4 regions of the Stutzerimonas stutzeri genome follow, and region 1 is predicted to be linked to each of the others. Evidence: predicted binding sites of a transcription regulator. Region 1 holds the regulator's gene; each other region holds the start of a gene.
What was found. The regulator FliA, encoded in region 1, starts transcription of late flagellar genes. The targets are predictions, from matches to a motif close to CTAAAGTTTNNNNNNNNNNNGCCGNTAA.
Positions count from the first base shown of each region.

Region 2: a site for FliA is predicted at 3,572-3,599, ahead of flgM (flagellar biosynthesis anti-sigma factor FlgM). Genes of this name have one in related genera too.
Region 3: a site for FliA is predicted at 4,135-4,162, ahead of SM130_RS01695 (methyl-accepting chemotaxis protein). Genes of this name have one in related genera too.
Region 4: a site for FliA is predicted at 1,775-1,802, ahead of SM130_RS03175 (methyl-accepting chemotaxis protein). Genes of this name have one in related genera too.

Region 1 covers NZ_CP139348.1:1,778,486-1,785,649, reverse strand. The annotation lists gene SM130_RS08230 (chemotaxis protein CheA) at 1-541, opposite strand, end outside; gene SM130_RS08225 (protein phosphatase CheZ) at 553-1,347, opposite strand; gene SM130_RS08220 (chemotaxis response regulator CheY) at 1,371-1,745, opposite strand; gene fliA (RNA polymerase sigma factor FliA) at 1,820-2,545, opposite strand; gene fleN (flagellar synthesis regulator FleN) at 2,563-3,390, opposite strand; gene flhF (flagellar biosynthesis protein FlhF) at 3,482-4,774, opposite strand; gene flhA (flagellar biosynthesis protein FlhA) at 4,790-6,910, opposite strand; gene sodC (superoxide dismutase family protein) at 7,128-7,164, shown strand, end outside.
Region 2 covers NZ_CP139348.1:4,577,623-4,584,786, reverse strand. The annotation lists gene SM130_RS21200 (FliG C-terminal domain-containing protein) at 1-1,024, shown strand, start outside; gene fliH (flagellar assembly protein FliH) at 1,026-1,724, shown strand; gene fliI (flagellar protein export ATPase FliI) at 1,728-3,062, shown strand; gene SM130_RS21185 (flagellar FliJ family protein) at 3,059-3,484, shown strand; gene flgM (flagellar biosynthesis anti-sigma factor FlgM) at 3,632-3,907, shown strand; gene flgN (flagellar protein FlgN) at 3,904-4,344, shown strand; gene fliD (flagellar filament capping protein FliD) at 4,810-6,084, shown strand; gene fliS (flagellar export chaperone FliS) at 6,084-6,479, shown strand; gene SM130_RS21160 (hypothetical protein) at 6,463-6,783, shown strand; gene SM130_RS21155 (flagellar hook-length control protein FliK) at 6,783-7,164, shown strand, end outside.
Region 3 covers NZ_CP139348.1:383,956-391,119, forward strand. The annotation lists gene SM130_RS01680 (putative nucleotidyltransferase substrate binding domain-containing protein) at 1-625, opposite strand, end outside; gene SM130_RS01685 (phosphate ABC transporter substrate-binding protein) at 806-1,210, opposite strand; gene SM130_RS01690 (hypothetical protein) at 1,222-2,391, opposite strand; gene SM130_RS01695 (methyl-accepting chemotaxis protein) at 2,411-4,033, opposite strand; gene SM130_RS01700 (malate synthase G) at 4,234-6,414, opposite strand; gene SM130_RS01705 (glycine cleavage system protein R) at 6,644-7,164, shown strand, end outside.
Region 4 covers NZ_CP139348.1:722,124-729,287, forward strand. The annotation lists gene nfi (deoxyribonuclease V) at 1-113, shown strand, start outside; gene ampD (1,6-anhydro-N-acetylmuramyl-L-alanine amidase AmpD) at 225-776, shown strand; gene ampE (regulatory signaling modulator protein AmpE) at 793-1,629, shown strand; gene SM130_RS03175 (methyl-accepting chemotaxis protein) at 1,896-3,926, shown strand; gene SM130_RS03180 (TatD family hydrolase) at 3,940-4,725, opposite strand; gene SM130_RS03185 (hypothetical protein) at 4,779-5,021, opposite strand; gene ada (bifunctional DNA-binding transcriptional regulator/O6-methylguanine-DNA methyltransferase Ada) at 5,074-6,114, opposite strand; gene SM130_RS03195 (PA4780 family RIO1-like protein kinase) at 6,272-7,162, shown strand.

The sequences.
Region 1 (7,164 bases):
CGTCCGTTACCGGAGCGTGTTCGGCCTCGGCTGCTGCCGGCACGCTGGCGGGCGACTGAATGGCATCGAGCAGCTGTTCGAACTCGGTATCGACAGCTTCGGCCTCGGCAGGGATCTGAGCCTCGACCGGCGCCGCCGGAGGATTGGCGGCAGCCGGCTCAGCCAGACGCGCTAGAGCAGCGAGCAGCTCACGTGAGGCTGGAGTCGGTTCGACGCGCTCGCGAACCTGGCTGAACATTTCGTTCACGGCATCGAGTGCCTGCAGAACGACATCCATCAGTTCGGAATCGACGCGACGCTCACCCTTGCGCAGGATGTCGAAGACGTTTTCGGCGATATGGCAGCACTCCACAAGCTCATGAAGCTGAAGGAAGCCTGCACCGCCCTTGACCGTATGGAACCCGCGAAAAATCGCATTGAGCAACCCCGTGTCATCAGGGCTGCTTTCCAGCTCCACGAGTTGCTCGGACAATAGTTCGAGAATCTCGCCGGCCTCTACCAGGAAGTCCTGGAGGATTTCTTCATCGGCGTCGAAGCTCATATTCACTTCCCCTAAAAGCCCAGGCTTGAAAGCAGATCATCGACATCGTCCTGGCCGGAAACGACATCTTCACGCATATCGGCATGCATCTGCGGACCTTCACCCTTGGAAGGTTCTTTTTCTTGTTTTTGCTTTTCCTGCTCGGCGCGCATCGCTTCGCGGTCGTGCTGGATTCCAGCCACACGATCAACCTGCCCTGCCATCAACACAAGATTGAGCAGGTTGCTTTCGAGTTCGGTGATGAGACGAGTCACCCGCTTGATCACTTGACCGGTCAGGTCCTGGAAATCCTGCGCCAGCATGATTTCACTGAGGTTCTGTGACAGCTGTGAGCCATCGTTCATGCTGCGCTGGAGATAGTGGTCGATGCGCTTGACCAGGTCGCGGAACTGCTCGGCGTTCATTTCGCGGCGCATGAAGCGCTGCCAATCAGCCGTCAGGCTCTGCGCCTCATAGCTCACGTAGTTCACCAGCGGAGCGGACTCCTCCACCAGGTCCATGGTGCGATTGGCGGCCTTCTCGGTCATCTCAACCACATAGGACAGCCGATCGGTCGCGTCGGTAATCGGTGACGGATCGCCTCCGGTCGCGCATGTATCCATCTCGAGCTTGACGATGGCGTTGTGCAGCTCACGCGTGAGCTTGCCAACCTCCAGGTAGATCCCGTGATTGCGCACCTGATTGAGTTCGTTGAACATCTGCGTCGCTTCATCGAAGCGGCCCTGTTGCAGACTTTCGATCAACTTGGGTGCATGAGTCTTCAGAGTCGCTTCGAACTCTGCCAGGCTTTGGTCTGCTTGCGTCATAGTGCCCTCGCGGCGTTGCTGCTTCAGCCGTTGACGCGCTCGAAGATCTTCTCGATCTTCTCCTTGAGCACCTGGGCAGTGAAAGGCTTGACCACATAGCCATTAACCCCGGCCTGTGCCGCTTCGATGATCTGATCGCGCTTGGCTTCGGCCGTCACCATCAGTACCGGTAGGTTCTTGAGGCGTTCGTCGGCGCGCACGGTGCGCAGCAGATCGATACCGCTCATGCCCGGCATGTTCCAGTCAGTGACCAGGAAGTCGAAGTTGCCGCTCTTGAGCATCGGCAGTGCGGTAGTGCCGTCATCCGCCTCGGCGGTGTTGGTGAACCCCAGATCACGCAGGAGGTTCTTGATGATTCGTCTCATCGTCGAGAAGTCATCGACGATGAGGATTTTCATGTTCTTGTCCAAGTCGACCTCCGTAAGTCCCAAAATGCCTCAGCAAACCGAGCACGTCATACCGCAAACAATCGTCAATTGGCGCGCCATTCACCGAGACGTGCACGCAACCGCGCAGCACACTGGCTATGCAACTGGCTCACGCGCGACTCGCTGACCCCCAGCACCTGCCCAATTTCCTTCAAATTCAGTTCTTCGTCGTAGTACAGCGACAGCACCAGCTTTTCACGCTCGGGCAGGTTCGCAATAGCATCGGCCAAAGCCTGCTGAAAGCGCTCATCCTCAAGGTCACGAAAGGGCTCCGGGTGGGTACTGGCGGCGTCATCCTCGAACTCGCCGTGCTCACCCTCCTGCAGCAGATCGTCAAAGCTGAACAGGCGACTGCCTAAGGTGTCGCCGAGAATGCCGTAATACTCATCGAGACTTAGCTTAAGTTCGGCCGCAACTTCATGATCTTTAGCGTCGCGCCCGGTTTTCGCCTCGATAGTACGAATTGCCTCGCTGACCATGCGCGAATTGCGGTGCACGGAGCGTGGCGCCCAGTCACCCTTTCGCACTTCGTCCAGCATCGTGCCGCGGATGCGGATACCCGCATAGGTCTCGAAACTGGCACCTTTGCCGGCGTCGTATTTCTTCGCTGCTTCCAGCAGTCCGATCATTCCAGCCTGAATCAGATCGTCTACCTGCACGCTGGCAGGCAGACGCGCCAAAAGGTGGTAAGCGATTCGCTTGACCAACGGCGCGTACTGATCGATCAGGCGGTACTGCGCATCCTTTGCCTGAGCCTTGCTGTAATACATAGCGGATCCGGCACCTGTCATTCGTGGCTTTGAGAAGCGGGGCTTATGAGCCGCTCTACGAAGAATTCGAGATGACCACGCGGCGTCGCGGGCAGTGGCCAGGTATCAATCTTCTGCGCGATAGCCTTGAACGCCAACGAGCATTTCGAACGCGGGTACGCCTCATAAACCGCACGCTGCTTCTGTACTGCCTTGCGCACCGCCTCGTCGTACGGCACGGCGCCCACGTACTGCAGCGCCACATCGAGAAACCGTTCAGTAACTTTGGTCAACTTGGCGAACAGGTTGCGACCTTCCTGCGGCGCATGCGCCATGTTCGCCAGCACGCGGAAGCGGCTGATTCCATAGTCGCGGTTAAGCAGCTTGATAAGAGCATAGGCGTCGGTGATCGAAGTGGGCTCATCGGTAACGACCAGCAACACCTCGTGCGCAGCCCGTACGAAACTGACCACCGAATCGCCAATGCCAGCCGCAGTGTCAATGATTAGCACGTCGAGCTCGTCGCCCAGATCGCTGAATGCTTGAATCAGACCCGCGTGCTGCAGCGATGAAAGCTGCACCATACTCTGCGTGCCCGAAGCGGCCGGCACCACACGGATGCCGCCTGGCCCCTGGATCAGCACATCGCGCAGATCACACTCGCCGGCAATGACGTCGGCCAAGGTGCGCTTGGTGGTCAACCCCAGCAGAACGTCGACGTTGGCCAAACCGAGATCGGCGTCGAGCAGCACTACACGCCGACCCAGATCGGCCAGCGCGAGCGAAAGATTGACCGACACGTTGGTCTTGCCGACGCCACCCTTGCCGCCGGTCACCGCAATCACCTGTACGGGATGCATACCCATGTTCACACGCCTATATCTTGCTGGGGCCTTGCGGCCGTCGATGCGCCCGCATGGCACGCATCTGATTCATTCAGGTACCGCTGTCGCAACTTCATCCGGCCCGCCTTGACGAACCGTTGTACAACCCGGCGAACATATCGGCCATGGTTTCCTCGCTCGGTTCCTCACCGGACTGCAAACTCACCGCACGACTGACCAGTTGGTGACTGCGTGGAAGGTGCAGGTCATCCGGAATCCGGGGCCCGTCGGCGAGGTACGCTATCGGCAAATGCTGGCTGATCGTGAGCCCGAGCACATCACCGAGGCTGCCGGCCTCATCCAACTTGGTCAGGATACAGCCGGCCAGGCCGCAGCGACGATAGTTGTGCCACGCCGCCTTGAGCACCTGGCTCTGACTGGTCGCGGCCAGCACCAGATAATTCTTCGATTTCACACCACGATCCGACAACGCTTCGAGCTGCATGCGCAGCGTCGGATCGCTGGCAGGCAGGCCGGCCGTATCGATGAGGATCACCCGCTTGCGTGCCAGCGGAGCCAGCGTCTTGCTCAACGACTGGCTCGGGTCGATCTGCACGACCGGTACATCGAGAATGCGGCCCAGGGTCTTGAGTTGCTCCTGTGCGCCGATCCGATAATTGTCCATGCTGACCAGCGCGATGTTTTGCGCGCCGTATTTCAATACGTAGCGTGCAGCGAGCTTAGCCAGCGTCGTGGTCTTGCCGACACCTGCCGGGCCTACCAGGGCGATCACGCCACCCTCTTCCAGCGGTTCGTTCTTGCTTACCTTGATTGCCTGAGCCAGGTAGGCCAACACCATCCGCCAAGCCTGGCGAGGCTCGTTGATCCCGGCAACCTTTTCCAACAGGCTACGCGATAGCTCGGCCGGCAAGCCCAGCCGTTGCAGGCGACGCCAAAGGCCGGCCTGCTGCGGACGGCGGCTTTGTTCCTGCCCCCAGGCAATCGAGCCGAGCTGGACTTCGATCAGCTCACGCAGACCGTGCAGTTCCGACTGCATCGCCTCGATCGCACGTGTGTCGACCGCGCCAGCAGCTTCGGCCACAGGCACAGGCTGCGGCTTACTCGCCGCGGCAGCGGGCTTCTCGTCAACCAGTTGACGATCCTGCATCTTCGCGCGAGGTGCAGCGCTCAGCTCAGCATGGGCATTGGCGAGGCGAGCCTGGGTCTTGCGCAGCTCGGCTTCCAGCGCCGGGTTGGGCTTGTTGGCGGCCGGAGCGGACTGCATCGGGTAATCGAGCACGGCAGTCAGCTCGACGCCGCCGGCCACCCGGCGATTGCCAATGATCACGGCATCGGCGCCCAGCTCGTCACGCACCATTTTCATGGCGATGCGCATATCGGCGGCGAAGAAACGTTTGACCTGCATGGCCTGTACCCTCGGTTAATTCTGACCCACCGTCGAAACGATGGTGACCTGCTTGTTGTCCGGTATTTCCTGATAGGCCAGAACATGAATGTTCGGCACCGCCAGACGCGCGAATCTCGACAGCATCGCCCGAACCGGGCCGGCTACCAGCAAAACTGCAGGCTTGCCGAGCATTTCTTGACGCTGTGCCGCTTCTATCAGAGACCTTTGCAACTTTTCGGCCATTCCCGGTTCCAGCAAGATGCCATCTTCCGAACCCTGACCAGCCTTCTGCAAGCTGTTGAGCAAGATCTGTTCCAACCGAGGTTCCAAGGTGATTACAGGCAGCTCCGGCTCTAGTCCCACAACGTTTTGCACGATTGCTCTCGACAGCGCGACGCGTACCGCGGCCACCATCGCGGCGGGATCTTGACTCTTGGCCGCGACGTTGGCGATGGCTTCAGCGATGGTGCGAATGTCGCGCACCGGGACCTGTTCCTGCAGCAATGCCTGGAGCACCTTGAGCAAAGTCGACAGCGAGACCATTCCAGGCACCAGCTCTTCCGCCAGCTTGGGTGAGCTCTTGGCCAGCAACTGCAACAGCTGCTGGACTTCTTCGTGACCCAGCAGCTCATGGGCGTGCTTGTGCAGGACCTGGTTGAGATGCGTAGCGACCACGGTGCTGGCGTCAACCACCGTGTACCCCAGCGATTGAGCTTGATCGCGCTGGCTCGCCTCGATCCAGACAGCCTCCAGGCCGAACGCCGGATCCCTGGCGGTGATGCCGTTCAAAGGCCCAAACACCTGCCCCGGGTTGATCGCCAGCTCCCGATCCGGATAAACCTCGGCTTCGGCAAGACTCACTCCCATCAGGGTCAGGCGGTAGGCATTGGGTAGCAGATCCAGGTTGTCGCGAATGTGCACCGAAGGCATGAGAAAACCCAGGTCCTGAGACAGCTTCTTGCGTACGCCCTTGATGCGCGCCAACAGTTGACCACCCTGATTGCGGTCGACCAACGGAATGAGGCGATAGCCCACCTCCAGGCCCACCATGTCCACGGGGGTCACGTCGTCCCAGCCCAACTCCTTGGTTTCAGAGGCCCGCTGAGCCGGGAGCATTTCCTGCTGCTTCTGCACGTCCTGCTCGGTTTTCTTCTCGACCTCTTTCTTCCGGTGCCAGATCCAATAGGCACCCGCCGCAGCGGCGGCGCCGAGACCGAGGAACGACATGTGCGGCATGCCGGGCACCAGACCCATCGCAATCATGATCGATGCAGCCACGGCCAGCGCCTTGGGCGAGGCGAACATCTGCCGCTGCACCTGCTGGCCCATATCCTCGGAGCTGGTGACACGCGTCACCATGATCGCTGCAGCGGTCGACAACAGCAGAGACGGAATCTGCGCAACCAGACCGTCACCGATGGTCAGCAGGGCATATACCTGGCCGGCTTCGCTGAAGCTCATGCCGTGCTGCGCCATGCCGATCCCGACACCGCCGATGAGGTTGATGAACAGAATCAGCAGACCGGCGATGGCGTCACCGCGCACGAACTTGCTCGCACCATCCATCGAGCCGTAGAAGTCCGCCTCGGACGAGACCTCGACACGACGCAGCTTGGCTTCTGTCTGATCGATCAAGCCGGCATTGAGATCGGCATCAATGGCCATTTGCTTGCCGGGCATGGCATCGAGGGTAAAGCGTGCGCTGACCTCGGAGATCCGACCCGCGCCCTTCGTAACCACGACGAAGTTGATGATCATCAAAATTGCGAACACGACGATACCGACGACATAGTTGCCGCCGATCACGACATTGCCGAATGCCTCGATCACATGTCCAGCGGCAGAGCCACCTTCATGGCCATTGATCAGTACGACACGTGTGGAGGCCACGTTCAGCGCCAGACGCATCAGCGTGGCAACCAGCAGAATGGTCGGAAATACCGCGAAATCCAGCGGCCGTAGCGCGTAGACGCTGACCAGCAGCACGACGATCGACAGTGCGATGTTGAAGGTGAACAGCAGATCCAGCAGGAACGGCGGCACCGAGAGCATCATCATGCCCATCATTACGAGCAACAGTAGAGGTACGCCGAGGTTTCCGCGCCCCGCGCCCGTCAGGCCATTGCGAATATTGATGAGTTGCGTGCGATCCAACGTAGCCCCCGGCGTAGAACGAATTCTTGACGCGAAATGCGCCTTGCCGGGGTTATAGCAAGAAGAGGTCCAACTTTTACCGCCCATTCCAGAGCCCGCCACGCGGTTTGCGCCCAGCCTCAAGGCGACACGGCAAAGCGGGCGAACGCGGCCGGTAACTGGCAGTCACACTAGCACCGGCGACAGCCCGTTGCCGTTTGTACACAGGAGCTTTCAGATGAAACAGTGGATCATCGCCGCGTTGGCCGGCTGCA
Region 2 (7,164 bases), 2.0 Mb from region 1:
GTCCCGCGAGATCAAACCGCGGCCGGTGCAGCTGCGCTCGGTCAGCTCGCTGGACCAGGCGGCAATCCTCATGCTGAGCATGGGTGACGAGATTTCCGCCGGGATCCTGCGCAATTTCTCCCGCGAGGAAATCATCAGCATCAGCCAGGCGATGGCGCGACTGTCCAACGTCAAGCAGCCGATGGTTTCCGATGTGATCAGCCGTTTCTTCGACGATTACAAGGAGCAGAGCAGCATCAAGGGCGCCTCACGTGCCTACCTGTCCGGGATGCTCGGCAAGGCGCTGGGCGGTGACATCACCCGCTCGCTGCTGGACTCGATCTACGGCGAGGAAATCCGCGCCAAGATGGCCAAGATGGAATGGCTCGACCCCAAGCAGTTCGCTGCGCTGATCGCCAAGGAGCACGCGCAGATGCAGGCGGTGTTCCTCGCCTTCCTGCCGCCGGGCATGGCCACCGAGGTACTCGAATGCATGCCGGCCGAGCGTCAGGACGAGCTGCTGTATCGCATCGCCAACCTCTCGGAGGTCAACAGCGACGTGATCGCCGAGCTGGAGCAGCTGATCGACCGCAGCCTCAAGGTGCTCAGCACCCAGGGTTCGCAGGTACGTGGCGTCAAGCAGGCGGCGGACATCATGAACCGCTTCAAGGGCAATCGCGACCAGATGTTCGAGCTGCTACGCGCGCACAACGAAGAGCTGGTCGGCAAGATCGAGGATGAAATGTACGACTTCTTCATCCTCTCGCGGCAGAACCAGGACGTGCTGCAGACCCTGCTGGAAGTGATTCCGCTGGACGAGTGGGTGGTCGCGCTGAAAGGCGCCGAACCGGAGCTGGTCAAGGCCATTCAGGGCGCCATGCCCAAGCGCCAGGCGCAGCAGATGGAATCGATCAACCGGCGTCAGGGCCCGGTGCCGCTGAGCCGTGTCGAGCAGGTGCGCAAGGACATCATGGCCGTGGTGCGCGAGATGTCCGCCGATGGCGAGCTGCAGGTGCAGCTGTTCCGCGAACAGACGGTGGAATGACATGACGGTCAAGGTGATCAAGGGTGCCGACCGCAGCTGGCGGCCGTTCCGCTTTCCGCCAAGGGTGAAGACCCCGGCACAGGCCGCGGCTGGTTTCGCCGGCGACCCGGCAGCACTGCAGCGCGCGGTGGCCGATGGCTTTCAGGAAGGCATCGACAAGGGCTACCGCGAAGGCCTGGAGCAGGGCCGCGAAGCGGGGCATCGCGAAGGCTTCCAGCGTGGCGTCGAAGATGGCAAGGCGCTGGGCCTGGAAGAGGGCCGCCAGCAGGGCCGCCGCGCGTTCGACGAGGCCGGTCGCCCGCTGGACCGCCTGATCGAGGCATTCGAAGGCTTTCGTCAGGAATACGAGCAGGCGCGCCGCGAGGAGCTGCTGGAGCTGGTGCAGAAGGTCGCACGGCAGGTGATTCGCTGTGAGCTGACCCTGCATCCGACCCAGTTGCTGACCCTGGCCGAGGAGGCGCTCAACGCCATGCCGGGAGACCAAGAAGAGGTGCGTATCCACCTCAATCCGGAAGAGTGCGCGCGTATTCGCGAGCTGGCGCCCGAGCGGGCCGGCGCCTGGCGCCTGGTGCCGGACGACAAGCTGGCGCTCGGCGAGTGCCGCGTGCTGACGGCGCAGGCCGAAGCTGATATCGGCTGCCAGCAACGCCTGGACTCGTGCATGGAAACCCTCGCCGAACACATCACGGCGCAGGGCTGACCGATGGCCCTGCGCGACAGCTTCCGCCTCGACGAGGCCCTGCGCTCGCTGGACAACGTGCAGTTGGCCAAGGTCAGCGGGCGGTTGGTGCGTGTCTCCGGCATGCTGCTGGAAAGCCTCGGCTGCCAGCGCATGACCGGTCAACGCTGCTATGTCGAGCAGGGCGACGGCAGCATGCTGGAAGCGCAGGTGGTGGGCTTCAATCGCGATATCACCTACCTGATGCCGTTCAAGAAACCGGTCGGTCTGACGGCCGGTTCGCGGGTATTCCCGGCGCCGGATGACGCCAAGCTGCACATCGATGAGTCCTGGCTGGGGCGTGTGGTCAACGGCCTCGGCGAACCGCTGGACGAACTGGGCAAGCTCGGCGGGCGCGACCCGTTGCCGACCGAGCTGCCCTCGGTCAATCCGCTCAAGCGCAAGCCGGTCAGCGAAGCGCTGGATGTCGGCGTGCGCGCGATCAATGCCACCCTGACCCTGGGCAAGGGCCAGCGCGTCGGCCTGTTCGCCGGCTCCGGCGTCGGCAAGAGCGTGCTGCTGGGCATGATTACCCGGCAGACCAAGGCCGATGTGGTGGTGGTCGGGCTGATCGGCGAGCGTGGCCGCGAGGTGCAGGAATTCCTCCTGCATTCGCTCGGCGAGGAGGGCCTGAAGAAGGCCGTGGTGGTGGTCGCGCCGGCCAACGAATCGCCGCTGATGCGCCTGAAGGCCACCGAACTCTGTCACAGCATCGCCGCCTACTTCCGCGACCAGGGCCACGACGTGCTGCTGCTGGTCGATTCGCTGACCCGCTATGCCATGGCCCAGCGCGAAATCGCCCTGGCCCTCGGCGAGCCGCCGGCGACCAAGGGCTACCCGCCATCGGTGTTCGGCATGCTGCCGGAGCTGGTGGAGAGTGCCGGCAATGGTGCCAGCGACAACGGCAGTCTCAGCGCCATCTATACGGTACTGGCTGAAGGCGACGACCAGCAGGATCCCATCGTCGACTGCGCGCGGGCGATTCTCGACGGCCACATCGTGCTCTCGCGGCGCCTGGCCGAAGCCGGACATTACCCGGCCATCGACGTGTGCGCCTCGGTCAGCCGCTGCATGAGCCAGGTCGGACAGCCGGCGCACCTGGGCGCGGCGCGCCAGCTCAAGGAGTGCTACAGCACCTTCGAGAAGATCAAGGAGCTTATCCCGCTCGGTGGCTACACGCCGGGCGCCGACATCAAGACCGATCGCGCGGTGCAGCTGGCGCCGACCATCGAGCGCTTCCTGCGTCAGGACGTCGGCGAGGCCGCCGAGCTGGAAGCCAGCGTTGCCACCTTGCAGAACATCCTCGGGAAACCGCGATGAAACAGCAGATCGAGACCCTCGGCCGCCTGGCCAGCCTGCGCAGCCACCGTGTGCGGCAGATGCTCGGCCGCGTGCAGTACCAGCAGAACCTTTGCCAGCGCTACCGCAACAACATCACCGGCCTGAGCCGCCTGTGCGGCTTTTCCGTGCCGATGAGCACACCACTGCAGCGCGACAACCAGCAGCGTTACAAGGCCACCCTGTACAAGATGGTGGAGCTGCAGCGCCGTGAGTTGGCGGTTGCCGAGCAGGCGCTGGAGCGTATTCAGCGCGAGCTGCTGCAGGCCATGCGCAGCGAGAAAGTGGTCGAGCACATGATCGATGACAAGATGCAGCAATGGCAGCAGCTGCTTGCGCAGCAGGAGCAGAAGATCCAGGACGGCCTGGCCGCGCAGAGCTGGTGGCGTAATCGAATGGCCTGAGTTTTTGCGATGGGGCTGGGTAAGGGGCAGAATCGACCGGCGCAGCAACGTCGGACGCACCGTCCATCCGTGCCCTGCAGAATAGATTTAAGGTTTTCGCCCAAGCGGTCGCCTCTTTGGCTGTAACCACCGAGTTGGAACGCAATCATGGAAATCAGCCGGCATTTCAAGCCCGCCCTGACACCGGCCGCCGAGGCCAGCACCAATCGCCAGCCCGCTGCACGCCCTGCGGCTGAAGCGCTGGTGCGCCAACCTGCCAGCCTTCCGCTGGAGCAGATGCATGACGCCCTGCGCGCTATGCCGGAAATCGACCTCGACCGGGTTGCGGCGATCAAGCAGGCCCTGCAGCGCGGTGAGATCTCCAGCGATCCCGCCGAGCTGGCCGGCAGCATGCTCGCCTACCACCGCGGAAGCGATGCGTGAACCAGCGCGACAAGCTGCTTGCGGTCGTCGCCAGCGACCTTGTGCAGGATTGCGAGGATTACCTGGCCCTGCGCGATCTGATGCAGGCGCTCTACGCATTCCTGCTCGAGCGTGACAGTGTAGAGATTGATCGACTCAATCTGCAGATCACCACGCGCGTCGAAACCATCGGCATGCGGGCCCAGCGCCGGGCCAAGGTGCTGAGTGCCTTCCGTCTGCAGGCCGATGCCGAGGGCATGCAGCGTCTGCTCGGTTCCTACCCTGCCGAGCAGGCCATGCGCCTTACCCAGTCCTGGCAGCAACTCGGGGCACTGGCCTGTCAGTGCCAGCAGATCAACGAGCGCAACGGCAAGCTGCTGGCCATGCATCACGAGATCCTCGGCCAGCTGCTGGCGGGTAGTCATGATGCGCGGCTCTATCAGCCACAGATGTACTAAGCCCATAGGGCGTAATACGTGATTTGTTCCAACTCTCGTATCCATCACCCGGAGCTGCTGTAGCCCGCTTGCTCCTGAATGCTTGTGGGAGCCGTGCGCGGCCGCCGGTTGGCATGCTGTCCGGCACCTGCCGGCGCCACAGTTGCTGAACGCAACAGACTCCGGATGCTGTTCGCCGAGCGCCCGGGTTGGGCTCCGCACGAGCGCCCGAGGACCATCGGCGAGAGTCTCTCAACCTTCCCGCCGATATTTTGCAATGCGCCTTAAGCGCTCCCCCTCAAACCGTCGCCTTTACCCAGAGATGTTGCGCCGCATAGCCAGGCGGAAACGGCATTTCCCCGTTTCCCCATAAGGCTGCCAGGCGGAAGCGTTTCTTCTGCGTCATGTGGATTAAAACGCTTATAAATCAACCATTTGTGAATTGGCACTCAACTTGCTCTACAGAGCACAGGAAGGGGATCGGTAATGGCGATAGATTCGAATTACATAAAGCAGATGTCGACGCAGCTGGCGACCTACGAAGTTCAGTCTTCGCTGGACCGGCTCAATCGCAACGAAAGCAACTACAAGACTCAGCGTGATGCGCTGAGCAAGTTGCGCACCTCCCTGACGACCTTCAAGTCCGCCGTCTCCGGGTTGAAGACCGGCAAGGCGACCATGCTGGTCAACAGCGCCACCACCAGCCAGGAGGGCTACGTCAGTGCCACGGTCGGTGCCAAGGCGCAGGCCGGCAGCTATCAGTTCTATGTCGAGCAGCTGGCCAGCAAACAGCAGGTGGCGGTGCAGGGGCTAGTCGACGGCAGCCTGAGCGGCACGTTGACGCTCAAGGGGCAGGATTTCGATCTGAGCGGCTACGCCACTCTCGACGACGCGGCCAAGGCCATCAACGCCACTGCCTACCTCGGCGTGCAGGCCACGCTGGTGCGCAGCAATGGCCAGGTCAACCTGGTGCTGACCAGTGCCGAAAGCGGCGCCGCCAATGCGTTCGCTGTTTCATTGAGCCCCGATTCGAGCGGCACGACCACCGATCTGTCAGGCGCGGCCGATGCGCGCATTCGTATGGGTGGCAGCTTCAATGGTGCAGACGGGATCGAGCTGACCAGCTCGAGCAACACCTTCGACAACGTCATCGAGGGCGTCAGCCTGTCGGTCAGCAAGGTGCACAAGGACGGTGATGCGGCTCTGACACTCAACATCGACCAGGACAAGAGTGCCACCAAAGGCAAGGCGCAGAGCTTCGTCGATGCCTTCAACGCCCTGATGACCAGTTTCGATTCACTGACCGCCAGCGGCAGCGACAGCAGCGCCCGCGGTGTGTTGGCGGGCGACTCCAGCGTGCGCGCCATCGAAGGTCGCCTGAATACGCTGCTGCGTACCGATTTCGGCGGCAACAGCCTGATCAATTTTGGTATCAGCGCCGATCGCAACGGCAAGTTGACCATCGACACCGCTCGCTTCGAAGCCGCCGTAGCGAAGGATCCAGCCGGTTTCGAAGCGCTGTTCACCGGCAAGGACAACCTGCTCGACAGCATCGACAAGACCGTCGCCAGCTACACCTCCAGTACCAACGGCATGTTGAAGAACCGCATGGACACCCTGGACATGAACCTGCGGCGCGCCAACGAGCAGTTCGACAAGCTGCAGCAGCAGTACGACAGCCATTACTCCCGCTACCTCAAGCAGTTCACCTCCATGATGCAGACCATGCAGAACATGGAGCAGACCTTCGGAATGTTCTGATGACCTACCTCCCCAACGACAGTTACGACAGCTACCGCGCGGTGGATCTCGAGGCGCGTGCCGCTTCGGCGTCGCCCTATGAGCTGGTGCTGGTGCTGATGGATGGCCTGCTCGACGAGCTGGCCCGCGCGCGCGGCCACATCGAGCACAAGCGCTACCAGCAGAAGGGCGCCTCGCTTGAAAAGTGCATGAACATCCTCAACGGTCTCAATGGCGCGCTGGATGAGGAAGGCGGTGGCGAAGTCGTGCAGGGACTGGCGCGGCTCTACGAGTACTGCATCTACCGCCTGTCCGACGTCAGCGTGACGCTGTCGCTGGAAGGGCTGGACGAGGTGGTGAACCTGCTTGGCACCCTGCGTGAAGGTTGGGAGGGTGTCAGTGCCGCACGCAAGTGATGAGCAGCGCTTGCGGGCGTTGCACGGACGGCTGGCCGCGGCAGTGCAGGCCCAGGACTGGCGCGCTGTTGGCGAGGTCGACCAGGCGATCCGCCAATGCCTCGAACAGCTCCCGCGCGTGCCGCAGGATGAGTCTGTAAAGGCCGCCAGGCAGCAGCTCAAGCGCTTGCACGGGCAGGCGTTAAAGGCGTGTGGCGAGGAGTGCGAGCGCTTGCGCCTGCTGCTGGTGAATCACCTGGAGTACGCCGAAGGGCGTTCGGCCTATCAACGAATCGACATGTACCAGGCGGGAGACGGCAGGTGATGCAGTTGATCTCGGCTTCGGCCCCAGCCGCAGTGGCGGAAGCGTTGACGCAACCGCCGCGTCCGGCCTCGCTAAGCGGTCATGCGGCTGCGCGAGCGGCAGACGGCCAAACCGGCTTCGCCATAGATTTTCGTGCGCGCATGCTGGGTGCAGCCGCGGATCTGGACATGGATACGCTGCCACAGCTCCCGGCGGAGCAGGACCCGCTGTTGCCGTCCGCGCTTGTGGAAATGGTTGCCGAGGCGGGTATCGACGAAGCTGCCGAGCAAGGTCCGGCCGAGCAGTGGCTGCTGGGTATGCTCGATCAGCAGCAGGTGCAGGTTCAGGCACGTGAGGCGGCGGTTCAACTGGGCTGGCCAGTGGCGCCCCAACCATCAGACG
Region 3 (7,164 bases), 1.4 Mb from region 1:
CGACATTCTCCTCCTGCATCATTGCCACCGCCTCGTTGAGCGGCCGGGAGGGCAGGCAGGATACCGGATGGTGCAGCGCCAGCTCGCCGATGCTGGTTTCCAGCGAGAAGTTCTCGCCAAGACTCTCCACTGCGCGCATCTGCGCCTGCTGGTTGACCAGGTCGAGCAGGCTGCTGACCCCGCGCATGGCGAAGTCGCGGAACACAGGAGAGCTCGAGACCAGTTTGACGAAAGCGGTCTTGTTCAGCAGAAAGCAGAAGGTGTCTTCTGCGGCCAGGTGAGCGGTGCGGGTTGCCCGTTCGCCCATGAGCGCAGCCATCGGAAAGCACTCGCCGACGATGACTTCGAAGGTGGTGTCCGTGCCGCGCTTGGCGGTATGCGGGCGCTGACCATGAACGCGCCCCTGCTTGACGATATAGAAGTGCTGCACCACGCCGTCATCCGGCGAAATGATGCAATCGCCTTCGGCATAGAAGCGCAGCTCACAATTCTCTACCAGATAAGCAAGGTGGGCCGGCTCCATCTGATTGAAGGGGGCGTATTTGCGCAGGAACTCCATGGTGCCATGGATGTTCTGCAGTACGGCCGTCTTCCCAGCCTGGGCGAAGGAGTCGGGTGTGCTCATGGTTGGCGTCCATTTTTTTGTTAATGGTGGGCTGCAGGTCGGTCGGACCCAATTGGACGTAAGTCTAGTCAGCCCGGACGTTGCAGTAGCTGATCAGGGTCAGCCTGGTGTTTCGGGCTGTTGCGAGGGTACAGGCATAAAAAAAACCGCCCGTAGGGCGGTTTCTTTTGGTAGCGAGACTCAGGGCAGGGTGAACAGCACCTTGACCGAGCCATTGACGGCGGCACTGTCGACGTAGCCGATAGCATCGGCTTCGGCGGCAACCTTGGCCACTACCGCGGCGTCGTCGGCAACGCTGGGCAACGGTTGGCCCTTGCCGGTAAAGATCAGGCCCGACCAGTAGGACTTGAGCTGCGACTCGTTCTTGTTGGTGACGCCTGCATAGAACGCTTCCTTGGCCGGCGTCCAGCCGGCCTGGTCGACGCCTTTCATGGACTTGTCCTTGCCCAGGAAAATGTTGGCAACTTCGGATTGCGAGGGCGCCTTGGCTGCTCCGGGATTGACGATGACGGCAACCTCGGCCTGAGCCAGGGAAACCATGCCGAGCAGCGCGGCGGAACAAAGGATGCGAATAGACGCTTTCATCGGGACGCTCCTCAGAATACGAAATCAACGCCGACGGAAACGATGTCGCCGTCGTAGTTGCGGGCGGGAGTGCCTACTGGGCCACCGAAGCGACCGTTCACTTCATTGTCGAACACCTCCTGCGCGCTGCGGGTAAACACGCCGTCATAGCCGTTTTTGGTATCGACGCGCTTGTACTCGCCTTTGACCACCACGGTCGGCGCGGCCTGGTAGTTAAGGCCAAGAGTCCAGGAGCTCTGACGGCCACCGTTGTCATCCAGCTGCGCATAGGTGACATGCGGCAGGAAATCGCCGAAACGACGGCCGCCCATCAGGTAGAAGGAGTCGATCGCTTCCATGCCGTCGTTCTCGATCAGGCGCGAGGTCCACTCGTTGCTGCTGATCCAGGTGCCGTTGTCGTACTGGTAGCCGATCGAGGTGAACTTGCCCTTCTCTTTATTCAAGTTGAGCAGGGAAAGGGGGTCGTTGGCGCCAAAGCCAATGGCGGTCGCATCGACGGTGCCGGTGATATCCGTCTTGATATCCGCTTCGACATAACCGATGCGCAGCATGCCGAAATCGTTGGTGGACAGGCTGACGCTGGCGCCAAAGAGGTTGCCGTAATCGATATCGAACTGCTCGTCGTAGGCGTAGTAGTCACGGTTCTTCGCCTGGCCACCAGCCACCTGGAAGGTCACCGAGCCGTACGACAGCGGCACGGTGTAGACCGCATCGATGCCCTCGTAGTTGGTCACTTGGACCTGGCTGTAGACCTCATCGGGCAGGCGCAGCCAGGGGTAGCTGTAGCCGACATCCAGGCTTTCGGAATACATGTAGACCGGGCTGCGCAGGCGGCCGGCGCGAAGCATCAGCTGGTCGTTGGCCTGCAGCGACAGGTAGGCCCACTCCAGATTGGCCTTCCATTCGTCCTGCTGCGCCTTGGCGGTGGCCTGGACGGTTACGCCCAGCGTATCGGTGATGCCGTAGCTCAGCTGGGCGCCGAACTTGGACAGCTGGTCGCCGCGCCAGGAGTCGTTGGTCTGGCCCTGAATGCCATAGCTGCGACCGTCGTCTTCGCCGCCAAGGTGGGTGAAGCCAACGGTACCGAAACCGTTGAAGCGATGTTCACCCTGTTCCAGGGCGAAGGCAGGGGTGGCGGCCAGGCAGACAGCTGCCAGACCGGCGACACGAAGTGCAGTCATTGGATGCTCCAAAAAAACGTTAAACACGGAATTGGCCCGTGGCCGCGCGCAGGTGGTCTCCGGTACTCACCAGTTGCTCGCCAAGGCGGGCGGTGGCTTCGGCGCCGTTAGCGGTTGCTTGTGCGTCCTGCTGCAACACTTGAGTTTCTTGTTGGATGGAACTCGACAGGCCGATCTGCTCTTGAGTGAACTGAGCGATACCGGCGTTGAGTTCGTCGATCTGGTTGACCGTGCGGGCGATGGCTTCCAGCAGCTGGGTGGCCTCGACCGAGCGTTGGATGCTCGCCCGGGATTTCTCGCCATTGCTGGTCATCACATTGAGTACGGTGTTGGCGCTGTTCTGCAGCCGCTGGATGATCTGCTGGATCTCTGCGGTGGAGGCGGCGGTCTTCTGTGCCAGGTTGCGCACTTCATCGGCTACCACGGCAAAGCCGCGGCCCTGCTCGCCGGCACGGGCGGCTTCGATAGCGGCGTTCAAGGCCAGTAGATTGGTTTGTTCGGCAATGCTGCGGATCACGGTCAGTACCGAGCCGACTTCCTGGGTTTCTTCCTCCAGTTGCTCCATCGCCTTGACCGCGCCCATCACGCTGTCGCCCAGGTCGCTGATGCCGCTCGAAAGGCTGCCGACGTGTTCGCGCGCGGTGGCCGCCTGACGTGCCGCGGAATTGGCTTCGTCGGAAGCCTGCTGCGAGCGCTGCGCCACTTCCTGAATGCTGCCGGTCATGGTGAGGATGTCGCGGGTGATCGAGTCGGTGTGATGCTGCTGCGACTTGGCGTTCTCTTCCGAACCCTGGGTGAGCTTGTACAGCTCCTTCGAGACCTGGCCCAGCGGTGTGGCGGCATCGATGATCTGGCGAATGGTGCGTTGCAGCTTGTCGAGAAAGCTATTGAACAGCTCGATCATCGCCCCGATTTCGTCGTTGGACTCGACATTCACGCGCTGGGTCAGGTCGCCATCGCCGCGGGCAATTGACTGCAACGAAGTGATCACGCCGCGGATATTGACCATCACGCTGCGGATCACCAGCCAGGCGCCTAGACTGACCAGCACGACCAGTACCAGGCTCAGGATGATGCCTAGCCGCGTCGTGTCGGCGTTGGCTTCGCGAGTCTCTACCAGGGTCTGCTGGAAGCTGTCGTAGGCCTGCGCGCGAAAGTCGCTGCCCTGTTTCTGCGCCTGGGCCAGGTCGCTGGCCATGCGGTCGAGGCTCGGCCGCAGATCATCGAACGACGCACTGCCATCAATCAGCTTGGTCGAGGCGGCGAGCGCATTGTCGGCATAGTCGCGCACAGCCTTGCGCCAGTCGCCCAGGGCCTGATGCTGTTGGCGCTGATCGCTAAGCAGGCTGGCCAGAGCCTGCTGCTGGGTGTCGATCTGCTGCAGCACCTCGCGCGCTTCGTCGAGCACGCTGGGCTCGCCAGCCGCCACTGCGTTGTTCAGCAACGCCGGCACGCGGGAGAACTGGAAAATCACCGCGTCAGCCTTTTCCAGGGTCGGGTAGCTGCGGGTTTCCAGCCGGACCAGCCGCGAGTCTGTGGCAGAAAGCTGCAGCGAGGTATAGACCACGTACAGGACGAGTCCGACCAGAGCCACGGCGGGCACCAGCGAAAGCTTCGCGGTCAGCGAGAAGTTCTTCAGCATGCATCGACTCCAGAGCGGGCTGCAGGTACTGCGGAAGTTGCGGTTATGGCCAAATGCCAGCCATTAGCAATATTGTGACTGGAAACGGCTTTCGGGTCACGTTATCGGTTGTAACCATACGAACTTGAGAACCGTTCGGCGGATTCGAGGCATAAAAAAACCGCCCTGTAGGGCGGCTCTTTATGCAGCAGGGTTGCGGGTTACAGGCCGTTCTTGGCCTTGAACTCGCGGCGGCGGCGGTGCAGCACCGGCTCGGTGTAGCCGTTGGGCTGCTTGGTGCCTTCGAGGACCAGCTCCAGGGCAGCCTGGAAGGCCACGCTGTTGTCGAAGTCCGGCGCCATCGGGCGGTACAGCGGGTCGCCCTGGTTCTGACGGTCGACCACTGGCGCCATGCGCTTGAGGCTTTCGAGCACCTGATCCTTGGTCACTACGCCGTGACGCATCCAGTTGGCCACGTGCTGGCTGGAGATACGCAGGGTCGCGCGGTCTTCCATCAGCGCGATGTCATTGATGTCCGGTACCTTGGAGCAGCCAACACCCTGCTCGACCCAGCGGACCATGTAGCCGAGGATGCCCTGCGAGTTGTTGTCCAGCTCGTTGCGCTTCTCTTCCTCGCTCCAGTTGGTGTCTTGCGCCAGCGGGATGGTGAGGATGTCGTCGATGGACGCCTTCTCGCGCTTGGCCAGTTCGACCTGGCGTGCCTGCACGTCGATCTTGTGGTAGTGCATGGCGTGCAGGGTGGCAGCGGTCGGCGACGGTACCCAGGCGGTGTTGGCGCCGGCCATGGGGTGGCCGACCTTCTGCTCGAGCATCGCGGCCATCAGGTCAGGCATGGCCCACATGCCCTTGCCGATCTGTGCCTTGCCCTGCAGGCCGCAGGCCAGGCCTACGTCGACGTTGTTGTTCTCGTAGGCGCTGATCCACTTCTCGGCCTTCATGGCCGCCTTGCGGACCATCGGACCGGCTTCCATGGAGGTGTGGATTTCGTCACCGGTGCGATCGAGGAAGCCGGTGTTGATGAACACCACGCGCTCGCGCGCTTCCTTGATGCAGGCCTTGAGGTTGATCGTGGTACGACGCTCCTCGTCCATGATGCCGACCTTGAGGGTATTGCGCGGCAGGCCGAGGACGTCCTCGACGCGGCCGAACAGCTCGGTGGCGAAGGCGACTTCTTCCGGGCCGTGCATCTTCGGCTTGACGATGTACATCGAGCCGGTGCGGGTGTTCTTGCGGCTGGTGTTGCCGTTGAGGTTGTGCACCGCGATCAGGCTGGTGAACAAGCCGTCGAGAATGCCTTCCGGCACTTCGTTGCCTTCCTTGTCGAGGATGGCGTCGTTGGTCATCAGGTGACCGACGTTACGGATGAACAGCAGGGAGCGGCCGTGCAGGGTCAGCTCGCCGTTGCCGTCGGCCTTGGTGTAGACGCGGTCCGGGTTCATGGCGCGGGTGATGCGCTTGCCACCCTTTTCCATATCCTCGACCAGGTCGCCCTTCATCAGGCCAAGCCAGTTGCGGTAGACGATGGTCTTGTCGTCGGCGTCGACGGCGGCGATGGAGTCTTCGCAGTCCATGATGGTGGTCAGCGCCGATTCCATCAGGATGTCCTTAACGCCGGCCGCATCGGTCTGACCGATCGGGCTGGCCGGGTCGATCTGGATCTCGAAGTGAATGCCGTTGTTCTTCAGCAGTACGGCGATCGGCACGCTGGCATCGCCCTGGAAGCCCTGCAGCTGGGCCGGGTTCTTCAGGCCGGTGGTGCTGCCGTTGTTCAGCGAAACGACCAGCTTGCCGCCTTCGATGCGGTAGCCGGTGGAATCGACGTGCGAGCCGGTTTCCAGCGGTGCGGCTTCATTGAGGAAGTTGCGGGCGTAGGCAATGACCTTGTTGCCGCGGATCTCGTTGTAGCCCGGACCCTTGGTGGCGCCGTCTTCTTCGGAGATCGCGTCGGTGCCGTAGAGGGCATCGTACAGCGAGCCCCAGCGGGCGTTGGCGGCGTTCAGGGCGAAACGCGCGTTCATGATCGGCACCACCAGCTGCGGGCCGGCCATGCGGGCGATTTCTTCGTCGACGTTCTCGGTGGTGGCCTGGAAGTCTTCGGCTTCCGGCAGCAGGTAGCCGATCTCCTGCAGGAAGCTCTTGTACGCCGCGGCATCGTGGGCCTGACCGGCACGGCCTTGGTGCCAGGCGTCGATCTGTGCCTGCAGCTCGTCGCGCTTGGCCAGCAGGGCGCGGTTCTTCGGCGCCAGGTCGTGGATGACGCTGTCGGCGCCAGCCCAGAAGGCGGCGGCATCGACGCCGGTACCGGGAATCGCTTCGTTGTTCACGAAGTCGTACAGGACTTTGGCGACCTGCAGGCCACCGACTTGAACGCGCTCAGTCATTACTCGCCTCACTTGGTTCTTCTAATTCGACAGACAATTTGGTTTCTTGTAGTCCGAGTCGCCGGATACTACATCAAGCGTCGGCGAAAATCAGTCCGCCGAAAGAGCCGGTCTTCCGCCCTTGCAGCGATGCGTAGGGATGACGCCGGGCTGTCTTCAAGGCGACTGCCTGCTATACCTAATGGGCCTTCGCTAACGCGCGAGCGCTTTCCCAGTACAGGAGCAGTCCATGGATCACCTCGTTCTCACTGTTATTGCCGAAGATCAGCCTGGCCTGGTCGAGCGCCTGGCCAAGTGCATCGCCGATCATGGCGGCAACTGGCTGGAGAGCCGTATGTCGCGGATGGCCGGACAGTTTGCCGGCATTCTGCGGGTGGCCGTGCCGCAGCAGGCACATGCCGAACTGACTGCGGCGCTACAGGGGCTCGAGGCGCAAGGCATTCGCGTCTTGCTGGCGCACAGCGGTACGGAGCCGACGACGAGCTGGCAGGAAATCCAGCTGGAACTGGTCGGCAACGACCGCCCCGGTATCGTCCGCGACATCACCCGTCTGCTGGCCGAGCATGGCGTCAATCTGGAAAGCCTGGATACCGAGGTGCTGCCGGCACCGATGAGCAGCGAGCTGCTGTTCCGTGCCGAGGTGAGGCTGGCCGTGCCCAGCGACCTGTCGCTGGAGATACTGCAGCAGCGCCTGGAAACCCTGGCCGACGACCTGATGGTCGAACTCAAGCTGCAGCCGGCCGAGAAGTC
Region 4 (7,164 bases), 1.1 Mb from region 1:
TGCGCTACCTGACGCGCTATCGCCTGCCCGAACCGACTCGTCTGGCCGATCGGCTGGCCTCGCGGCGGGAGGAAAAGGCTGCTGCACGCCGCCTGGCCGGCAGCGGCGAGTAACCGGCGCGCCACTCAGGTTGTAACTGCAATTGCCAACTGCTGCGGCTGCGCTTGCAGGCGTCGTCTTGCAGGCGCTAGCCTGCGGGCCTGCCGTCAGCATGGACCTTCACAATGCATCTGGATTGCGCCACCGGCTGGTGTCATGGCGTCCGCCACTGCCCGTCACCGAACTTCAACCAGCGTCCGGCCTGCGAGATATCCCTGCTGGTGATTCACAACATCAGCCTGCCGCCGGGGCAGTTCGGAACCGGCAAGGTTCAGCAGTTCTTCCAGAACGTACTGCAGCGCTCTGAGCATCCTTTCTTCGAAGAGATTGCCGAGCTGCAGGTGTCGGCGCATTTTCTCATCGAGCGTGATGGCGCGATCACTCAGTTCGTCTCTTCTCTGGATCGTGCCTGGCATGCCGGTGTGTCGTGCTTTGACGGACGCGAGAGCTGCAATGATTTCTCGATCGGCATCGAGCTGGAGGGGACCGACGATCAACCCTTCAGCGAGGCGCAGTATCAGGCGCTGATCGAACTCTGCCGGATTCTGCAAAGCGCCTATCCGGCCATCACGCCCGAGCGGGTATGTGGCCACAGCGATATCGCCCCCGGACGCAAGACCGACCCCGGGCCGGCATTCGACTGGCAGCGGTTGCGCGCAGCTTTCATTACCTGCTGACGAAAGGAAAAGATTGATGAGTTTTCTGGTAATCCTGCTCGTGCTGCTGGTGGACAAGTTTTCCGATTGGCGGCCACGCCTGCAACATGACGGGCCCTTGCTGGCGCGGCTGCGCCAAGCCGAGACCAGCCCGCGCTTACAGCATTCGCCCTGGCTTGCGTTGCTCCTGCTGGTGCTCCTGCCGGTGCTGCTGCTCGGGCTGTTGCTGGCAGCACTGGAGCCCTTGTCGTACGGCTGGTTGAGCCTTCCGCTGCATTTGCTGGTATTGCTCTACAGCCTCGGTCGCGGCCACGCGAAATCCGAACTGGGCGCGTTCCGCGATGCCTGGCGGCGCGGCGATCAGGAGGCCGCGGCGCTGGCCGCCGAACGTGATCTCGGCTTGCTGGGTCAGGACCCACCCAGTCTGCTGCAGGCGGTGCAAACGCGGCTGCTATGGAAGAGCTACGAGGGCTTCTTCGCCGTCATCTTCTGGTACCTGTTGCTGGGGCCGATGGCGGCGCTGGCCTACCGGCTGCTGGCGTTGTGCGGCGAACATGCCGAGCGCGAAGGGTTGCGCGAGCGCGCCGATCAGCTGCGGCATGCATTCGACTGGCTGCCGGTGCGGGTGCTGCTGGGCAGCTTCGCCCTGGTCGGCAACTTCGTCGCCGTCAACCGAGCGTTACTGCACGAACTGCTCAGCTGGGACGCGCCGGCGCGTCGGCTGCTGGCCGATGCTGGTCCTATGGCTGCTGACCTGTCGCCTGTGATCGATGGCGAGGCGGGTATCGCCCGGCTCGACGAAATCGCCGCGTTGCTGGTACGCACCCGGGTGTTCTGGTACGCCGTGATCGCCGTCCTGACCATCTTCGCCTGAGCCGAGCAAAGCGCCGGCATAGCTGAATAAGCGGCCATAAAATCGCTGTATGGCCGTTCTCTATCCAAGCGCTACAACCCGCGGGCCAGACAGCTCGCTGAGCGAATGGAGGGCATGGGTCTGCTGGCTATCATTTAGCCATTACCTTAAGTTACAAATTCCCTTACCGATATCCCGTATAACCCGGGCAGATGCACTCTCTGACGAGCCCTGCTGCGCGCTGCAATTGCGTGTAAGCCAAAACCAATAAAATTGGGAGACGTCGTGTGAATAGTCTGTTGTATCCCGCGATCGCGTTCATGAACCGCCTGAGCTTCGGCATGAAGTTCAGCCTGGTCAGTGTCCTGTTCTTCGTTCCCATGCTGCTGAGCAATTACTATCTGGTACGTGATTCGTATCGGACGTTCGTTGGTACCCGCACCGAGCTGCAGAGCCTGGAGCTGCTCGGCTCGACACTGCTGGTGCGGCGTAGCATGGAGGACTGGAAGGACCTCGTGCGGATCGAATCGATCATCGGCCAGACCGGCAACGTCGAGGCCTTGCAGACCCGCCTGAACCGTGTTGAAGGCGAGCTGGCAGCACAGCTGCAGGCCCTTGCGCCGGTTGGCGATGCGCCAGAGCAGATAGCCGAATTCAATGCGCGCCGCGATGAGCTGGTTGCGGGGCTGAGCGCCGCTCAGGCCGAGCAATCGCTGCAGTCCAAGGCCGCCATGGCGGAAACGCTGTTGGGGCAGTCGCAAGTGATGATCAAGCTCGTGGCTGGGCAGTCGGGCCTCAGTCAAGATCTCGAGCGTGAGGTGCGCCTGCTGGCCGAGCTGCTGACTACGGTGACCCCGGCCATCAGTGCATCGCTCGGCGAGGGGCGTGCGGTGGGCTCGTACACCTTCGGGCAGGGGTATCTGAACTCTGATGCCAGCAACACGCTGGACAACCTCGTGCTCGAGCTGGAGAAGCAGCAGGCGCAATACGCCGCGCAACTGCAGGATGCTTTCGGCGCCAGCGAGGCCGCGCGTCGTAAGCTCGACTCCTTCGCCACTGCCAGCCGCGAGTCGCTGCAGGCGAGCAGCGACATCCTGCAGGACGAAGTGATCATGGCCGATGCGCTGGATCGTCCTTGGGAACAGTTCTACGAGCGCATCAGCGCACAGATGGCCAAGACCTACGAGCTGAACGACGCCATCCTGGAGTTCCTCGACGTTGAGCTTGCCGAACGGCTGGAGCAGAAGCGCCTGTTGATGACCTTGCTGATCTCGGCAGTGGCCATCGTGCTCTGCCTGGTTGCCTATCTGTACGCCGGTTTCTATGCGTCAACGCGCGCCTCATTGCACAGTCTGGGCAAGATCATGGGCAAGGTTGCGGCCGGCGATTTGACTGTGCGCTATCAGGTGCAGAGCCGCGATGAACTCGGCGAGCTGGGGCAGGTGTTCAATACCACCGTGGCGCAGGTTCGTGAGCTGATCGAGCGGGTCGGCCAGACGGTGGCCGAGGTCGAGCGCCAGGCGCAGCGGGTCGAAAGCGTTTCCGGCGAGAGCAACCAGACCGTCTCCGAGCAGCGTGGCCAGATCGAACAGGTTGCGACGGCGATGAACGAGATGTCTGCCACGGCCCAGGAGGTTGCCAGCAGTGCCGAGGCGGCCGTGGGCAGTGCACAGAGCGTCAACCAGGAAACCGTCAGCGGACGGGCGCTGGTGGTGGCACAGGTGGGTGGCATCCAGCGTCTGGCCAGTGAAATCGAGCAGTCGGTGCAAGTGATCAATCAGCTGGCCGGCGACAGCAAGGCGATCAGTCAGGTGCTCGACGTGATCAAGACGATTGCCGAGCAGACCAACCTGCTGGCACTCAACGCAGCCATCGAGGCTGCGCGTGCCGGTGAGCAGGGGCGCGGCTTTGCGGTGGTGGCCGACGAGGTGCGCGGGCTGGCGCAGCGGACGCAGAAATCGACGGCAGAAATCGAGCAGATGATCGCGCGTTTGCAGAATGGCGTCGGCGCGGCGGTGAAGACCATGCATGCCAGCCATACGCTTGCCGAAGATACCGTGGGCCAGTCAGGACAGGTCGAGCAGGCGCTGGAGAACATCCTCGGTGCCGTGGGGCTGATCGTCGATCAGAACCAGCAGATCGCGGCAGCGGCCGAGCAGCAGACTGCCGTGGCGCACGATATCGATCGCAACATCGTCGCGATCAACGAGGCCGGCCAGCGTACCGCCGAGGGTGCCGGGCATACCGAGCAGGCGAGCCGTGAATTGTCCCAGCTGGTCGGACGTCTGCAGCAGCTGATCGGCGCGTTCCGCGTCTGAGCAGGGCGACAGGTCAGGGCTGCGGCCAGCCGAACAGCTCGCAACTGTTGCGATAGCTGGCGGCGGCCAGCTCTTCGGCGCTGACGCCCTTCAGGTCGGCCAGCATCCGGCAGATCTCCGGCAGCAGCTCTGGGCTGTTGCGCTCGCCAGCATGGCCGGCCGGTGGAATGTCCGGCGCGTCGGTTTCCAGCACGATGGCCCCCAGTGGCAGCTGTTTCAGCACCCGGTGCATGCGCTGCGCCTGCGGCCAGGTGCCGGCACCACCGAGGCCGAGCTTGAAACCCAGGCGCAGATACTCCCGAGCCTCTTCCCAGCTGCCACTGAAGGCATGCACGATGCCCGTGCGTTCCAGCTTGTGTCGCTTGAGCGAGGCAATCATCGGCGCATGTGCGCGACGTACGTGCAGCAGCACCGGCAGGGCGAACTCAGCGGCCAGTGTCAGCTGCGCTTCGAGCAGCTCGTGCTGGCGCTCGATGTCGGGGTCCTCGACGTAATAGTCCAGGCCGATCTCGCCGATGGCGCAGAGCTTGGGTTCACCGCGCAGCCGCTCCAGCCAGGCGCGCAGGTGGCCCAGATGGTCGTTCCGATGATCTTCAATGAATACCGGGTGCAGGCCCAGCGCGGCATGAACGCTTGGCTGCTCGCAGGCCAGCCGCCAAACCCGCTCCCAGTTCGCTTCATGCACACCGAGCACCACGATGCGCTCGACTCCAACGTCCTGGCTGCGGGCAATTACCTGCGCCCTGTCGTCGTCGAACATTTCGAAGTCGAGGTGGGTGTGGGTGTCGATCAGCTGCACGAGCAGACTCCATGTAGGTCGGCGGTGGGCGGGCAGGTAATGCTACATGGCTGTCAGCGGCTTTCCTCTTCGATCTGGATGTCGCTGACACCCAGTTCGGTCAGCCGGCTGGCCTCGCTGGGGCGGACGGGGTTTTCCCAGGGGGCGTCGACGGCGGCGCGCGGCTCGCGAACGTGATGCAGCAGGATCTCCAGCTCGGCCTGCTCGAGGCCGGGTGTTTCGAATGAGCTGATCAGCAGCGATGCGGGCTCGCCGTTGATGCGGTAGTGGATGCGATAACGTTTCAGATCGGTCATGGCGGGCGTCCTGCGGTTGGCGGCACTGATACATCCGACCGCCAAAAACCGCTCAGGCTCCCGGTTCGTCCTGTGCTTCGCGCTTGAGCAGCGCGGCCTTGCGCTCAATCCCCCAGCGATAACCGGTCAGCGCCTGCTGGCTACCGACCACGCGGTGACAGGGCACCAGCAATCCGACGGGGTTGCTGGCGCAGGCGCGGGCTACGGCGCGGGCGTGGCTGCCAAGTGTCGCTGCCAGTTCTCCATAGCGCCGCGTCTCCCCGGCGGGAATCTGTTGCAGCGCCAGCCAGACTTGCTGCTGGAAGGCCGTACCGCGCAAGTCCAGCGGCAGGCCGGCGGCCCGCTGTGGTTCCTCCAGTTGGCCGACGATTGCCTGCAGCCACTCACCCAGGCCGTCTTGGTCGCGCTGCAGCTGCGCGGCGGCAAAGCGTGAGCGCAACTCGTCTTCCAGGGCGTCTTCACTGTCGCCGAACAGCAGCGCGCAGACGCCCTTGCCACTGACAGCGACCAGTAGCAGGCCGAGCGGGCAGGGTGTCAGGGCATAGCGCAGGGTTTCGCCGGCGCCTTTGCGTCGGCGCTGGGCCGGCGTCAGCGCCTGCGCGTCCGCATAGGGTGCCCGCGTGCCGGAGTAGCCGGCGGCGAGGGCGGCATCGAGTACCGAGTCGGCTTCGGCCAGATGGGCTTGCAGGCGTTCGCGGCGGCGCGCTGCTGACCACGCCCGCGGAGTCATGCCGGTGCGTGCCTTGAATGCCCGCGACAGGTAGGCCGGCGACAGCCCAATGCGCGTGGCCAGCTGCTGCAGCGGCAACGGCGCCTCGCTCGCATCGAGCAGGCGACAGGCGGCAACCACCAGCGCATCGAGTTGCTCGCTCGGGCTGGGACCGCAGGGCGCGCAGCGGCGGCAAGGGCGGAAGCCCGCCGCCTCGGCCGTGGCAGCCTCGGCATAGAACACCACCCGCTCGCGGGCTGGGCGGCGTGCCGGGCAGCTGGGCCGACAGAAAATGCCGGTCGAGCGCACGGCGAATACGAAGCGCCCATCGAAGGCAGCATCACGTTCGCAAAGGGCTTGCCAGCAGCGGTTCTGGTCGAGCATGGCGCGACTCCCTGGTTGATGCTGCGATTGTCGGACCTAAGCAGGCCGTGCGCCAATCCAAAGCGTGCTTTCAAAGTCGATGGGGAGAATGGAAGCCGACTGACGATTGCCGTAACCTGCAGCATCGCCCTGACCGAGAAGGACCTGCAAGCCGCTGATGAAAACGCCTAAACGACTCGAACCGCTGATCGAGGATGGCCTGATCGACGAGGTGCTGCGGCCGCTGATGAGCGGCAAGGAAGCAGCGGTATACGTGGTGCGCTGCGGTGAAGAGCTGCGCTGCGCCAAGGTCTACAAGGAAGCCAACAAGCGCAGCTTCCGCCAGGCCGTGAAATACCAGGAAGGCCGCAAGGTCCGCAGCAGCCGCGACGCCCGCGCCATGGCCAAGGGCTCCAAGCACGGGCGCAAGGAGAAGGAAGACAACTGGCAGAACGCCGAGGTTGCGGCCTTGTTCCGCCTCGCTGATGCGGGCGTGCGGGTGCCCAAGCCGTACGACTTCCTCGATGGTGTGCTGCTGATGGAAATGATCGCTGGCGAGGATGGCGATGCGGCGCCGCGTCTTAATGACGTCGACCTGCATCCGGACGATGCCCGGGAATTCCACGCCTTCATGATCCACGAAGTGGTCAAGATGCTTTGCGCAGGGCTGGTGCACGGTGACCTGTCGGAATTCAACGTGCTCCTCGACCAGCATGGCCCGGTGATCATTGACCTGCCGCAGGCGGTGGATGCTGCCGGCAACAACCATGCGTTCGAAATGCTCGAGCGCGATGTCGGCAACATGTCGGCCTATTTTGGTCAGTTCGCGCCGGAACTCAGGTTCACCCGTTATGCCAAGGAAATGTGGGCACTGTACGAGCAGGGCAAGCTGACCACCGAGACCGAGCTGACCGGGGAGTTTGCCGAGCCCGAAGATGCCGCGGATATCGATGCGGTGATGCGGGAGATCAAGGCGACGTTGGCTGAGCAGGAGCGGCGCGAGGCCTTGCGAGGGGCGGATGATGCGCCGAAGGATGAGCCGCCTGAGCCGCCATGGATGAGAGGTTGATG